2 regions of the Pantoea sp. S18 genome follow, and region 2 is predicted to be linked to the other one. Evidence: predicted binding sites of a transcription regulator. Region 2 holds the regulator's gene; the other holds the start of a gene.
The links. The regulator PurR, encoded in region 2, represses purine synthesis genes. The targets are predictions, from matches to a motif close to CANGCAAACGTTTGCNTG.

Region 1 (7,208 bases), 1.9 Mb from region 2:
GGTAAATTCCCGATTCGTCTCGCCTGGTTCATCGTGGTGCTGCCTTCGCTGGTGCTCAACTACTTTGGTCAGGGCGCGCTGCTGCTCAAACATCCCGAAGCGATCAAAAACCCGTTCTTCCTGCTCGCGCCGGATTGGATGCTGATCCCGATGTTGATTCTTGCGACCTTAGCCACGGTGATTGCGTCGCAGGCGGTGATTTCCGGCGTGTTCTCATTAACGCGTCAGGCGGTGCGTCTCGGCTATTTGCCACCGATGCGCATTGTGCACACTTCAGAAGAGGAGTCCGGGCAGATCTATATTCCAGTGATTAACTGGCTGCTCTATTTCTCGGTGGTGATTGTGATTGTCGGCTTCGAGCACTCCAGCAATCTGGCGGCGGCGTACGGCATTGCGGTAACCGGCACCATGGTGCTGACCGCCATTCTCTGTTCAACCGTGGCGATTCAAAACTGGCACTGGAACCGCTATCTGGTGGTGTTGATTCTGATTGCCATGTTGATCATCGACGTGTCGCTGTTCTCCGCCAACCTGATCAAGGTGTTCTCCGGTGGTTGGCTGCCGCTGACGCTGGCGTTGATGATGTTCATCATCATGACCACCTGGAAAAGCGAGCGTTTCCGCCTGCTGCGTCGTATGCATGAGCACGGCAATTCCCTCGAAGCGATGATTGCGTCGCTGGAGAAATCGCCGCCGGTACGCGTGCCGGGCACCGCAGTGTATATGTCGCGGGCGCTGAACGTGATTCCGTTTGCCATGCTGCATAACCTCAAGCACAACAAAGTGTTGCATGAGCGCGTGGTGCTGCTAACGCTGCGTACGGAAGATGCGCCTTACGTGCACAATGTGCGTCGTGTGACCATTGAACAGTTATCGCCGACCTTCTGGCGCGTGGTGGCAAGCTATGGCTGGCGCGAAACGCCAAACGTTGAGGAGATTTTCCACCGCTGCGGTCTTGAAGGCCTAAACTGCCGCATGATGGAAACCTCCTTCTTTATGTCGCATGAATCGCTGATTATCGGCGATCGTCCGTGGTATCTGCGCCTGCGCGGCAAGCTGTTCCTCGCGCTGCAACGCAACGCGCTGCGCGCGCCGGATCAGTTTGAAATCCCACCGAACCGCGTGATCGAGCTGGGAACCCAGGTCGAGATTTAACGTTGTTTGAAGTCGCCATGAATGGAGTAATCCTTTGTAGGGTCGCCATTTATGGCGACCTGGTGCGCATGAATGCGCACCCTACGAAAACGTGGGCATTCACCAACTCAAGGTGACGCGCAATCCTCCGCTGGCGCGCTGGCTGAACTGCAAGCGAATGCCGTGCAGCTGGGCAATATTCTTCACGATGGAAAGCCCCAATCCGCTGCCGGTTTGTGCCTGTCCCGGCGGTCGCCAGAAGCGTTCACCCAACCTTGCCAACTGCTCATCGCTGACGCCCGGCCCGTTATCATCAACGGTAATGGCGCGAACGTTGAGCTGCACATCAATAGTGCTGCCCGACGGCGAATAGCGCAGCGCGTTATCCAGCAGGTTCCGCACCATCAATCCCAGCAACAGCGGATGACCGTTCATCACCGGTTCGGCGTGGCTGGTGAACTGCAAAGCGGTGTTTTGTTGTTCCGCCTGCGGGAAGTGCTCCGCCAGCAGGTTTTGCAGCAGCGGCGCCAGCGCCACCGGCTGAAACTCGCTGCGCAGATCGTCAGCTTCCACGCGTGACAGCGTTAAGAGCTGATCCACCAAACGCGTGGCGCGCACAATGCCGCTGTCCAGCTGCTGAATCGCCCGTTTACGCATCGCTTCATCATCATCGGCCAGCTGAATCACTTCGCTCTGCACGCGCAGCGCCGCCAGCGGGCTGCGCAGTTCATGGGCGGCATCGGAGGTAAAGCGACGTTCGCGCTGCACCAGATGCGCCATACGGCTGAACAAGCCGTTGAGCGCCACCACCAGCGGCTTCACTTCTTTAGGCAGGCGCGTTTCAGGTAATGGCGTGGCATCATCCGGCGCACGCTGGTGCAGTGAAAGCGTAAGGCGTTTCAATGGGCGCAGCTCGAACCACACCAGCGCCAGCAGTAACAGCAGCATAAAGGGCATGGCGATCAGCCACGGCAGCAGGCTGCTGAGTGCCAGATCGCGCGTCATATCTTCGCGGTATTCCCACTCTTGCCCAACCACCACGCGATAACGCTTATCCGCAGAGGTGAGCCACACCAAGCGCCAGCTATCTTTGTCGCCGCGCAGGCGGCCATCGGTAAAGCCATCACGTTGGTAATCAAACTGTAAATCACGCCCATTTTCGCCGTCATTGAGCAGCGGCTGGCCGTCAGCGCTGAAGATGGCAAACGCCAGCGCATCGTCATCCTGATCGCCACGATGATGACGCAGGATCGACTTGGTTTTAGGCAGTTTTTCGTCCTGGAGCGAGGTGGGATCGAGCGTAATTAAACGTTTGGCGAACAGCATTTGCTGAGTATCAAATAGCTCGTCTACCGTATCGCGGGTTTGGTGCCAGGAGCTGAGGCTGGCCAGGCCGCCGCACAGCATAATCAGCAGCACAAAGCCGATGGCGAGGCGCAGAAACAGACTCATTCCGCCGCTCCCAGCGTATAACCGACGCCGTGTACGGTACGAATAAACTGGCTGCCGAGTTTCTTGCGCAGATGATGAATGTGCACTTCCACCGCATTGCTGGAGACATCTTCATCCCAGCTGTAGAGCTTTTCTTCCAGCTGACTGCGCGTCAGCACGCGGCCAGGATTGCGCAGAAACAGCTCCAGTAGCGCCAGTTCGCGGCTCTTCAGGCTGACGGCTTCGCCATCGCACTGCACGCTGTGGCTGCCGGGCGCCATCACCACTTTGCCGTGTTTGAGTTCTGGCTGCAGTTGGCCGTGACGGCGACGGATCAACGCCTGCAAGCGTGCCGCCACTTCTGTTAATGCAAACGGCTTGCACAGGTAATCGTCAGCGCCGAGCTGCAATCCTTGCACGCGCTGATCGAGCGCATCGCGCGCGGTAAGAATCAGCACCGGCACATCCTGTCCTTGCTGGCGCCACTGACGCAGGATATCCAGACCATCGCGTTCTGGCAGCGATAGATCCAGCACCACCGCGTCCCAGGGCGCGGCCGCCAACGCCTGAAATCCGGCTTCGCCGGAGACAAACCAATCCACGCTGAAACCGAGTTTGGTCAACCCGACTTTCAAACCGTCGCCAATCAGCGTGTCATCTTCAATCAGTAAAATGCGCATCAACTCTCCTTCTGTTAAGCGGAGTTATACGAAGCACAATCACTCTTGTACAGCGAAAGTCCCAGCAAATAGACTATTTTTCATGAATGTTAGCTCAACGGATTCTCTTAAGATCCTGTTAAGAACCTTGTGGTGAAATAGCTCCCGTAAACCAACACATTCATGGAAAAGAGGTGACATATGAAAAAATCTGCAGCCCTGTTAGCTATCATCGCTCTGGCCGCCACGCCGGTTCTTGCCGCTCAACAAGGTGGCTTTGTTGATCCGAATGCACCCTCCACGCAGGTGAAGTCTGGTGGTTTCAAAGCCGATAACACCAGCGTTGTCACGGTGAAACAGGCCGAAGAGATGAAGGACGATAGCTGGATCACCGTGCGCGGTACGCTTGAGAAGCAAATCGGTGATGAGGATTATCAGTTCCGTGATGCCACCGGCACCATGAAGGTCGAGATCGATCATAAACGCTGGAACGGTTTGACCATCACGCCGAAGGATCAGGTTGAACTGACCGGCGAACTGGATAAAGATTTCAACTCCATCGAACTGGACGTGAAACAGGTACGTAAACTGCCTTAATCCCTGCTTCGGGGCCGCAGCAGCGGCTCCAACATCCCACCAAACTCAAATTCTCTCTGGCACAAGCGAAACGTTTCGATGGCGATCACATTTCCGTGATGCCGCCATTGAGTTGCCGTGCGCATTTTATACACTCCCGATCAGCGAAACGTTTCGCTGTGGAGTGGAATAAATGAAAAAAGGTCGCTTGTTAAACGCTGAAGTCTCTCATGTGATTGCTCGCCTGGGGCACACCGATACGCTGACGATTGCAGATGCAGGCTTGCCGATTCCGGCTGGTCCACAGCGCATCGATCTGGCGTTAACGCCGGGTACGCCCGAATTTTTACAGGTGGTTGAGGTTGTCACGCAGGAGATGCAGGTCGAAAGCGCCCTGATGGCGGAGGAGATTAAGCAGCACAATCCGCAGCTCCATAGCGCACTGCTCGCCGTGCTCGAAGCCTTGCAACAGCACCAGGGAAATATCATCACCATCCGTTACACCAGCCATGAACAATTCAAACAACAAACGCAGCGTAGTCAGGCGGTCATTCGCAGCGGAGAGTGTTCTCCGTATGCGAATGTCATCCTGAGCGCCGGCGTGACCTTCTGAGGCCGCTATGCAACCGTTATTGCAACTCAAAGGGATTGAAAAGTCGTTTCCTGGCGTTAAAGCGCTGAATGGCGCATCGCTCGCCGTTTATGCGGGACGCGCAATGGCGCTGGTGGGCGAAAACGGCGCGGGCAAATCCACCATGATGAAAGTGCTGACCGGCATATACAGCATGGATGCCGGTTCTATGCAGTGGCTCGGTAAGGATGTGGCGTTCTCTGGCCCGAAAGCGTCGCAGGAAGCGGGTATTGGCATTATCCATCAGGAACTTAACCTGATTCCGCAATTGACCGTCGCCGAGAATATCTTCCTTGGCCGCGAATTTGTTAACCGCTTTGGCCGCATCGAATGGAAAAAGATGTACGCCGAGGCGGATGCGCTATTAAAGCGCCTCAATCTGCGCTTCAACAGCCACAAGCTGGTGGGCGATTTGTCGATTGGCGATCAGCAGATGGTGGAGATCGCCAAAGTGCTCAGCTTCGAGTCGAAAGTCATCATTATGGATGAACCGACCGATGCGCTGACCGATACCGAAACGCTGTCGCTGTTCCGCGTCATCAACGAACTGAAAGCGCAGGGCTGCGGCATCGTCTATATCTCGCACCGCATGAAAGAGATCTTCGAGATTTGCGATGACGTCACCGTGTTCCGCGATGGGCAGTTTATTGCCGAGCGTGCGGTGTGCGATCTCAGCGAAGAGAGCCTGATCGAGATGATGGTCGGCCGCAAGCTGGAAGATCAATATCCGCGTATCGATCAACAGCCGGGTGAGATCCGCTTAAAAGTTGAAAACCTCAGCGGTCCGGGCGTTGATGACGTCAGCTTTACGCTGCGCAAAGGGGAAATCCTTGGCGTGTCGGGCCTGATGGGCGCGGGACGTACCGAACTGATGAAAGTGCTGTACGGCGCGCTGCCGCGCAGTAAAGGTAAAGTCACGCTGAATGGCCGCGAAATCACCACCCGCTCCCCGCAAGACGGATTGGCGAACGGCATCGTTTATATCTCCGAAGATCGTAAGCGCGATGGTTTGGTGTTGGGCATGTCGGTGAAAGAGAACATGTCGCTGACCGCGCTGCGCTATTTCAGCACCGGCGCGGGCAACCTGAGACACAGCGACGAGCAGCTGGCGGTGGGCGATTTTATCCGCCTGTTCAACGTCAAAACCCCTTCAATGGAGCAGCCAATTGGCCTGCTTTCCGGCGGTAATCAGCAAAAAGTGGCGATTGCGCGCGGCCTGATGACGCGCCCTGATGTGTTGATTCTTGATGAGCCAACGCGCGGCGTCGATGTCGGGGCAAAGAAAGAAATTTATCAGTTAATTAACCAGTTTAAAGCCGAAGGGCTGAGCATCATTTTGGTGTCGTCGGAAATGCCCGAAGTGCTGGGCATGAGCGACCGCATCGTGGTGATGCATGAAGGCCATCTGAGTGGCGAATTTTCCCGTGAGCAAGCTACCCAGGAATCCCTGATGGCGGCGGCAGTCGGTAAGCAACACAGCGAGGAGTTAGTTGTATGAGCACCCAAACCTTACCCGCCAGCCGTCGCTGGTTCAGCAAAGCCTGGCTGCTGGAGCAGAAATCACTGATTGCATTGATCGTGCTGATCGCCGTGGTTGCCAGCCAGAGCCCGAACTTCTTCACGCTGGCCAACATGTTCAACATTCTGCAGCAGACCTCGGTCAACGCCATTATGGCGGTCGGCATGACGCTGGTGATTCTGACTTCGGGCATTGATCTGTCCGTGGGATCGCTGCTGGCGCTGACCGGCGCGGTGGCGGCATCGATTGTCGGATTAGAAGTGAATGCGCTGGTGGCCGTTGCGGCTTCGCTGGCGCTGGGAGCGGCAATTGGCGGTATTACCGGCGTGATTGTGGCGCGCGGCAAGGTACAGGCTTTCATCGCCACGCTGGTGATGATGTTGCTGCTGCGCGGCGTCACCATGGTTTACACCAACGGCAGCCCGATCAATACCGGCTTCAACGATAACGCCGATCTGTTTGGCTGGTTCGGTATTGGTCGTCCGCTGGGCATCCCAACGCCGGTGTGGCTGATGGTCGCGGTGTTTGGGTTGGCGTGGTACATGCTGCATCACACGCGCCTTGGCCGTTACATCTATGCGTTGGGTGGCAACGAAGCGGCTACACGTTTGTCAGGCATCAACGTTAATCGCGTCAAAATCATCGTTTATTCGCTGTGCGGCCTGCTGGCGGCATTGGCGGGCACCATCGAGGTGGCGCGTCTCTCTTCCGCACAACCTACCGCGGGCACCGGTTATGAACTGGATGCGATCGCGGCGGTGGTGCTGGGTGGTACCAGCCTGGCGGGCGGCAAAGGTCGCATCATGGGCACGCTGATTGGTGCGTTGATCCTCGGTTTCCTGAACAACGGCCTGAATCTGATGGGCGTATCGTCTTACTACCAAATGATTGTTAAAGCCGTCGTCATTCTGCTAGCGGTGCTGGTGGATAACAAAAGCAGTAAATAACTCTGACCTTCACACAGGATTTAAAAATGAAAAAGTTAACTGCATTGGCCGTCATTCTTGGCGCCACCCTCAGTGCTGGCGCGATGGCAAAGGACACCATTGCTCTGGTGGTTTCAACCCTGAATAATCCGTTCTTTGTGTCTCTGAAAGATGGCGCACAGAAAGAAGCTGACCAACTGGGTTATAACCTCGTGGTGCTGGATTCGCAGAACAACCCGGCGAAAGAGCTGGCGAACGTGCAGGATCTGACGGTGCGCGGCACCAAGCTGCTGCTGATCAACCCAACCGATTCTGATGCGGTGGGTAACGCC
Region 2 (7,208 bases):
TTTATTGGCTTTGGCTTTTGGATAGTGATCCACCACCAGCGCCTGCCAGCTCACGGCAGCCGCACACACACCAATCGCCTGCACAAAACGCAGCGCCAGCATCAGGCGGACATCGGTCACCCAAAGCATCCCCAGACAACCAAGGGCGAAGATGGCTAACCCCGCCAGCAAAATGGGTTTACGGCCGTAACGATCTGACAGCGGCCCCCAAAATACCTGGGCACAGGCGAAACCGCCGAGAAACAGACTCAGGCTGGCGCTGATGGTGCCGGGTGCGCTCGCGAAATCACGCTGCATATCGCCAAAGGCGGGTAAATACATATCCGTGGCAAGAAAGCCGAGCATGCTGAGCACGGCGAGATAAGGCATAAATGCTTTAGACGACAACATGGTGATTCTCTTTTGGGCAGGTTGAACGCCGGGGAGTGTAAAAGGATGCAACGCGCTTTGTGAAACGCTAATATTTGCATAGTGCTGTTAAATTTTTTGAAGGCAAAATTATGTGGTCAGAATATGCGCTTGAAGTGGTGGATGCGGTGGCGCGCACTGGCAGTTTTAGTGCGGCAGCGCAGGAGCTGCATCGTGTGCCTTCTGCCGTCAGCTATACCGTGCGCCAGCTGGAAAGCTGGCTGGCGGTGCCGCTGTTTGAGCGTCAGCACCGCGAAGTGGTGATGACACCGGCGGGCGAGCATTTTGTACGTGAAGGACGATCTGTTATCAAAAAAATGCTGGCAACCCGTCGACAGTGTCAGCAACTGGCAAATGGCTGGCGCGGGGAGCTAAGCATCGCGGTTGATTGCATCGTTAAACCGCAGCGCACGCGGCAGTTAGTGAAGGATTTCTATCGCCACTTTCCCGATATGGAGCTGATTATCAGCTACGAAGTGTTTAACGGCGTGTGGGATGCATTGGCAGATGGCCGGGTTGATGTGGCGATTGGCGCAACCCAGGCGATTCCGGTGGGCGGACGTTTTGCCTTTCAGGATATGGGCGCGTTGAACTGGCGTTGTGTTGTAAGTCCGGATCATCCGTTGGTTAACAGCACGGAGCTGGATGATGAAACATTGCGAGTATGGCCATCGCTGGTGCTGGAGGATACCTCGCGTGCGTTGCCGCGCCGTATGACATGGACGCTGGATAATCAGCGACGTCTGGTGGTGCCAGAGTGGGAAACCGGGATGGATTGTTTGCTGGCAGGATTATGCGTCGGCATGGCGCCAGGCCATCTGGCGCGTCCTCTGCTGGACAGCCATAAACTGGTGGAACTGGCACTGCCGCAGGCCTTTCCGGACAGTCCGTGCTGCGTCAGCTGGTCAGAACAGCGCGCGTCACCGGCGCTGGAGTGGTTACTGGCTTATCTCGGGGATGCCGAAACGCTGAACCACGAATGGCTCAGCGAATTGTCGGCTTAGCGGCGATAGTCGCGGAACGGACCGTACGCCACCGAACGGCGCTCAATCAGCGTTGGCTGAACCTCAATGGTTTGCGGATCTTCACGCTTGCTGGTGATGCGATCCAGTAGCATTTCCAGCGCTTTTTCACCCAGTTCGGCTTTTGGCTGATGCACGGTGGTCAGCGCTGGCGTGAAATAGCGCGCGTTGCGCACATTATCGTAGCCGATGACTGAGATATCCTGCGGTACGCGCAAACCCATCTCATCAGCAGCGCAAATCGCGCCCATCGCCATAATATCGCCACCGCAGAACACCGCTGTTGGGCGCTGTTTCTGATTTAAAATCTGCTGCATCGCCTGATAGCCCGATTCAGGCTCAAAGTCGCCCTGAACTACCCATTCCGGACGCACCGTAATGCCCGCTTCGTTCATTGCCTGCAGGAAGCCAGCGTGACGGCCGCCGCCGGTGTTGCGCTCCATCTGGCCGGGAATGGCACCGATATCTCGATGACCGCGTTCAATCAGATAACGCCCGGCGAGATAGCCGCCCTGAAACGCATTGTCTTGCACGGTATCGGTGAAATCACCGCGCGATGCACCCCAATCCATCACCACCATGGGAATGTTGCGGTTCTCTTCCAGCATCTGCAGCAAATCGTCTGGATACTCAGAACACATCACCAGCAAGCCATCGACGCGCTTTTGCGCCATCATCGACAGGTAAGCACGCTGCTTTTGCAGATCGTTGTGCGCATTGCCGAGAATCAGCGTGTACCCGCGTTCGAAACAACGGTTCTCCACCGCTTCGATAATTTCAGCGAAATAGGGCGCTTCGCTGGAGGTCGCCAGCAAACCTAAGGTTTTGGTGTGATTAACTTTGAGACTACGCGCCACGGCACTGGGCGAGTAGTGTAATTCTTTGATCGCTTCCCATACGGCGTTACGCGTCTCTTCCGCAACGAAACGCGTTTTGTTGATGACATGCGAAACCGTGGTGGTTGAGACACCCGCGCGTTTTGCGACATCTTTAATTGTTGCCATGAAAATGGTACTCCTGGGCTTATCGCAACTTACTGATAAGTATATTGTTAAACGTTTGCGTCTGCTAATGCTTTTATAGCCCAAAAAAGCGGGCAAAACGGTGTGTTTTAGCAGGCGAAATCACTTCATCACGCTGTAAATACAGCACGCGCAAAATCTGTTGCGCAACGAAAGGCGGCGATTCTAACAAGCTGGCGCGGATAACACGAGATTTTTGCCCATTGCTGTGCGAAAATCGCCTTAACCCTAATAATTGTGTGACTAAGGAGTTGTGATGAATACCGACCTGAAGCTGGCGCTAATGACCACCGTTGGCGCACTGTTGATGATTATCGCCTTCAGCTTTACCGCGATCATGCATTAACAAAAAAGCCGGAGCTGAGAACAGCATCCGGCTTTTTATGATTGTTGCGCAACAGTTAGCGAATAGTTTTTGGCGTCATCATGCGACGCGCGCCCACATAGTGTTTCTGCCAGTAATCCTCACCCAGTGCGCTAATCTGAATATCTTTGCCGGTACGCGGCGACTGAATGAATTTCCCGTTGCCGAGATACACGCCAACATGATCGGCGGTGCCGCGATTATTAATGCGGAAGAACACCAGATCACCTTTCTCCAGCATTTCACGCTTAATCGGTGCCGCATCGCGCAGGTGATACATCTCATTGGCGGTGCGCGGGAATTTGAATTTCACCAAATCTTTATAGGCGTACCACACTAAGCCGCTGCAATCGAAACCGGTGTGTGGCGAAGTGCCGCCCCACTGATAAGGTTTGCCGAGTTGGCCCATCAATTTGGTCATCGCTGTTTCACGCGCTTTTTGATAACGCTGGCGGTGCGCCTTACTCATTTTGATGCCGGTCAGCGCTAACGCTTCATCATCGACGGCGATCTCTGGTGTTTTCTTCGCTAAACGTTGATGACCGTATTTCTTAGCAGAGAGTTTCAGCGGGGATTTTTTGCTGGTGGTCTTGTGCAGCGCGGTTTCTGTTTTGGTCTGTTTTTTGAGTTTGAATTTTTGAACAGCAGTCAGGCGCGATTTTTTGGTGGTGGTTTTCACCGGGCGTCGTTTGCGGCGCTCGTCTTCACGTGCGCTCTTTTTCTCTGCTTTAAGCGAACTGGCATTAACGGGCGCATGCGGAGATGCAGCAGCCACATTAAAAAACAGTTGGGCGAAAGCCAGTATGAAAAGCGTAATTAGTAGACGCATAATCCGGTTACAGGTTAAGCAGGCTGAATGAAAGCAGACTGCGTTAAAGTGAGAGAAATCTGATCAAGCGATCAGCGCCGAGGCAATTCTAATCCACTTTTTTTCCAAAAGGTAAGGCCTTTTTCCATTAATATGTTACCAGATTGATTCTGTAGCAAAAATGAGCGATTTCAGCTGGTTAACGCAGCGAAACTATTGCTAATTATTAATTTATTAATGCCAATTAATGATATGAAAATGTTATTTGTCATGCGTTAACTTAACAAACATGGCGATTAGCCAGTGCAAACGCAAAATCCCGTTTTCAGTCCGGGAGCGAAATCGCTACAATAAACAAACACGAAGTAGAAGATTAAGGAAGGCAATAATGAGTACTGTTGAAAAAATTCAGCGTCAGATCGCAGAAAACCCGATTCTGCTGTACATGAAAGGTTCTCCAAAGCTGCCAAGCTGCGGTTTCTCGGCGCAAGCCGTGCAGGCGCTTTCTGCGTGTGGCGAGCGTTTCGCATACGTGGACATTCTGCAGAACCCGGACATTCGTGCTGAAATGCCAAAATACGCTAACTGGCCAACCTTCCCGCAGCTGTGGGTAGATGGTGAACTGGTCGGCGGCTGCGACATCATCGTTGAGATGTTCCAGCGCGGTGAACTTCAGCCACTGCTGAAAGAGACCGCTGAGAAGTATAAAGAAGCGGAATAATGCAGAAGGCCGACAAATGTCGGCCTTTTCTTTGCTTACTCGGCAGACGCGTCGTCTGCGGATTCTTCACTGAAAGCCAGCGGCCAGCCGCCCAGACGTTTCCAGCGGTTCACCAACTCACAAAACAGCGTCGCGGTTTGCTCGGTGTCATACAGCGCCGAATGCGCTTGCGTACTATCAAACTCCATTCCCGCCGCTTTACAGGCTTTCGCCAACACGGTTTGCCCCAGCACCAAACCACTTAACGCTGCGGTATCAAACGTAGCAAAAGGGTGGAACGGATTGCGCTTCAGGCTGGCGCGCTCTGCGGCCGCCATCACGAAGTTGAGATCGAAAGTGGCATTGTGCGCCACGATAATCGCGCGATTGCAGCCGCTATCTTTGGTGCCTTTGCGCACCATTTTAAAAATCGCATGCAGCGCTTCATATTCGCTTACCGCACCGCGCAGCGGATTGGTGGGATCGATGCCGGTAAACGCCAGCGCCGCAGGATTCAGAATGGCGCCTTCAAACGGTTCCACATGGAAATGCAGCGTTTCATCGCGGTGCAACCAGCCGTCTTCATCCATTTTCAGCGTTGTGGCTGCAATTTCCAGCAGTGCATCGGTTTGTGCATTGAAACCTGCGGTTTCAACGTCGATCACAACAGGATAAAAACCGCGGAAGCGTTGGTGGAGAGCGTTTAAAGCGTTCGATTCAGACATCAGGATCTCATGGCAATAAATAGGGCAGCGCGCATTATGGCAAAAATCGCAGGAGGGTGCAGCAGGAGAGGGAAGTCAGCCTGCAATTAGCAGGCTGACCAGCAACCTTAGTTGCCTAAGCCGTGACCGGCATGTTTGTTTTCAATCAGTTCGATCTTGTAGCCGTCTGGATCTTCAACAAACGCAATAATGGTAGAACCGCCTTTTACCGGGCCCGCTTCACGCGTCACGTTGCCGCCCGCGCTGCGAATGCGTTCGCAGGTGTCAGCCACGTTGTCCACGCCCAGCGCGATATGGCCGTAAGCGTTGCCGAGATCGTATTTATCCACGCCCCAGTTGTAAGTCAGCTCAATTACCGCGCCTTCGCTCTCTTCGGTGTAGCCAACGAATGCCAGCGTGTATTTGTACTCGGTGTTTTCGCTCTGACGCAGCACGCGCATGCCGAGCACGCGGGTGTAGAAATCGATAGAACGTTGCAAATCGCCAACGCGTAACATGGTGTGAAGTAAACGCATAACATCCTCTTTTTTAAAACGTCATCAGTGAATGACAAGACAACTAAGTATACACACTGATGAAACAACGCTGCCGCCTATCCGACGCGGCAGCCATTTTCTTACAGGGTTGGATAATCGGTATAGCCTTCCGCGCCGCCGCCGTAGAAGCTCTCAGGACGCTGCGGATTGAGTGGCGCATCTTGCTGCAAACGAGCAACCAGATCCGGGTTAGCGATAAAGTCGCGACCAAACGCCACCGCGTCAATCAGGCCGCGCGCAATCAGATCATCCGCTTTCTCAACGGTGTAGGCACCGGCACCGATAATCACGCCTGGGAACAGCGCACGCACTTTCTCACGGAATGCATCGCTGTATGGCTGTCCGCCTGCCCAGTCTGGCTCAGAAAGGTGCAGATAGGCGATGCCGCGTTTGCCCAGCTCGGCGATGTACCACAACGCTGCTTTCTCTTCTTCCGGGCCATTTTCCAGATTCTGGAAGGCACCGATTGGCGAAACGCGGATACCGATACGATCGGCAGACCAGTTAGCAATCGCCGCATCCACCACTTCCAGCGCGAAACGACCACGTTTCTCAATCGAACCGCCGTACTCATCGCTACGCTGATTTGAGCCGGGTGCGAGGAACTGATGCATCAGGTAACCGTGCGCGGAGTGCAGCTCCAGCAGGTCGAAGTCGGCTTCGCGCGCATTGGCGGCGGCCTGACCAAAATCTTTGACGATTTGCTGAATTTCAGCCACTGACAGCTCGCGCGGCACTGAGGTGTCTTCACGGTAGACCGAACCATCCGTAGCGCGCAGGGAAGTGCGCGTACCTGCCGCCAGCGCGGTAGGTGCGACCGGTGCTTTGCCTTCTGGCTGCACGCTGTTATGAGAAATGCGGCCGGTGTGCCACAGCTGCACGGCGCTGTGACCGTTAGCGGCATGAATGCCTTCGTTAATCATTTTCCACGCGGCAATTTGCTGCTGTGTGTGCAGACCCGGCGCACCGGCATAGCCTTTCGCCTGGAAAGAGATCTGGGTGGCTTCGGTGATGATCAAACCGGCACTGGCGCGCTGCTGATAATATTCTGCCATCAGTGGCGTCGGAATATCGCCCGGCTCAATGCTGCGCAGGCGCGTCAATGGGGCCATAAAAATGCGGTTCGGTACGGTAATCGCGCCCACTTTGAGTGGGGAGAACAGCTGCTTACTCGCCATATTGATTGCTCCAGGAAGACCGGTCGTCTAGTAACGACAATTTTTAAAAATCAGTGACTTATAAGCCACTGTTCGATGGTTTCGAGCGCCAGGCTAATCGGACCCGGCTCTCGGGAAATCTTGCTCTGCAAGCTGGCTCCCAGCCACAACAAATAGCAGCGCTGCGCCAGCTGCTGCGGCGTTTGCCCAAACGGCAGCGGCTGCTCAGCGGCTACCTCAGTCAAACAGCGCGTGTAGGCAGCGATGATGGCATTGGCACCTTGTTGCAGGGCATCGCGCATGGGCTCGGAGAGATCGCACACTTCGGCTGACAATTTCACGCCAAGGCAGCCAACAATATGACCTTGCTCGATAAACAGCCTTTCACCGTAGCGGAAATGCGCTAACAGGCGTTCGCTCGGCGGTAAACCGGGCAGATTTAGCTGCTGATCAATCTGTTGCTGGA

Region 1: the regulator PurR is predicted to act here: its motif matches at 3,963-3,980, upstream of rbsD (D-ribose pyranase).

Annotation. Positions count from the first base shown of each region.
Region 1 is NZ_CP142688.1:4,249,447-4,256,654, reverse strand. Features, by position in the region: gene kup (low affinity potassium transporter Kup) at 1-1,155, shown strand, start outside; gene qseC (quorum sensing histidine kinase QseC) at 1,255-2,586, opposite strand; gene qseB (quorum sensing response regulator transcription factor QseB) at 2,583-3,245, opposite strand; gene VIJ98_RS19825 (YgiW/YdeI family stress tolerance OB fold protein) at 3,426-3,821, shown strand; gene rbsD (D-ribose pyranase) at 3,994-4,413, shown strand; gene rbsA (ribose ABC transporter ATP-binding protein RbsA) at 4,421-5,929, shown strand; gene rbsC (ribose ABC transporter permease) at 5,926-6,897, shown strand; gene rbsB (ribose ABC transporter substrate-binding protein RbsB) at 6,924-7,208, shown strand, end outside.
Region 2 is NZ_CP142688.1:1,869,242-1,876,449, forward strand. Features, by position in the region: gene punC (purine nucleoside transporter PunC) at 1-390, opposite strand, end outside; gene punR (DNA-binding transcriptional activator PunR) at 501-1,412, shown strand; gene purR (HTH-type transcriptional repressor PurR) at 1,409-2,434, opposite strand; gene VIJ98_RS08685 (YnhF family membrane protein) at 2,709-2,798, shown strand; gene VIJ98_RS08690 (C40 family peptidase) at 2,854-3,645, opposite strand; gene VIJ98_RS08695 (Grx4 family monothiol glutaredoxin) at 4,010-4,345, shown strand; gene rnt (ribonuclease T) at 4,381-5,049, opposite strand; gene gloA (lactoylglutathione lyase) at 5,157-5,564, opposite strand; gene VIJ98_RS08710 (alkene reductase) at 5,666-6,763, opposite strand; gene VIJ98_RS08715 (TetR/AcrR family transcriptional regulator) at 6,814-7,208, opposite strand, start outside.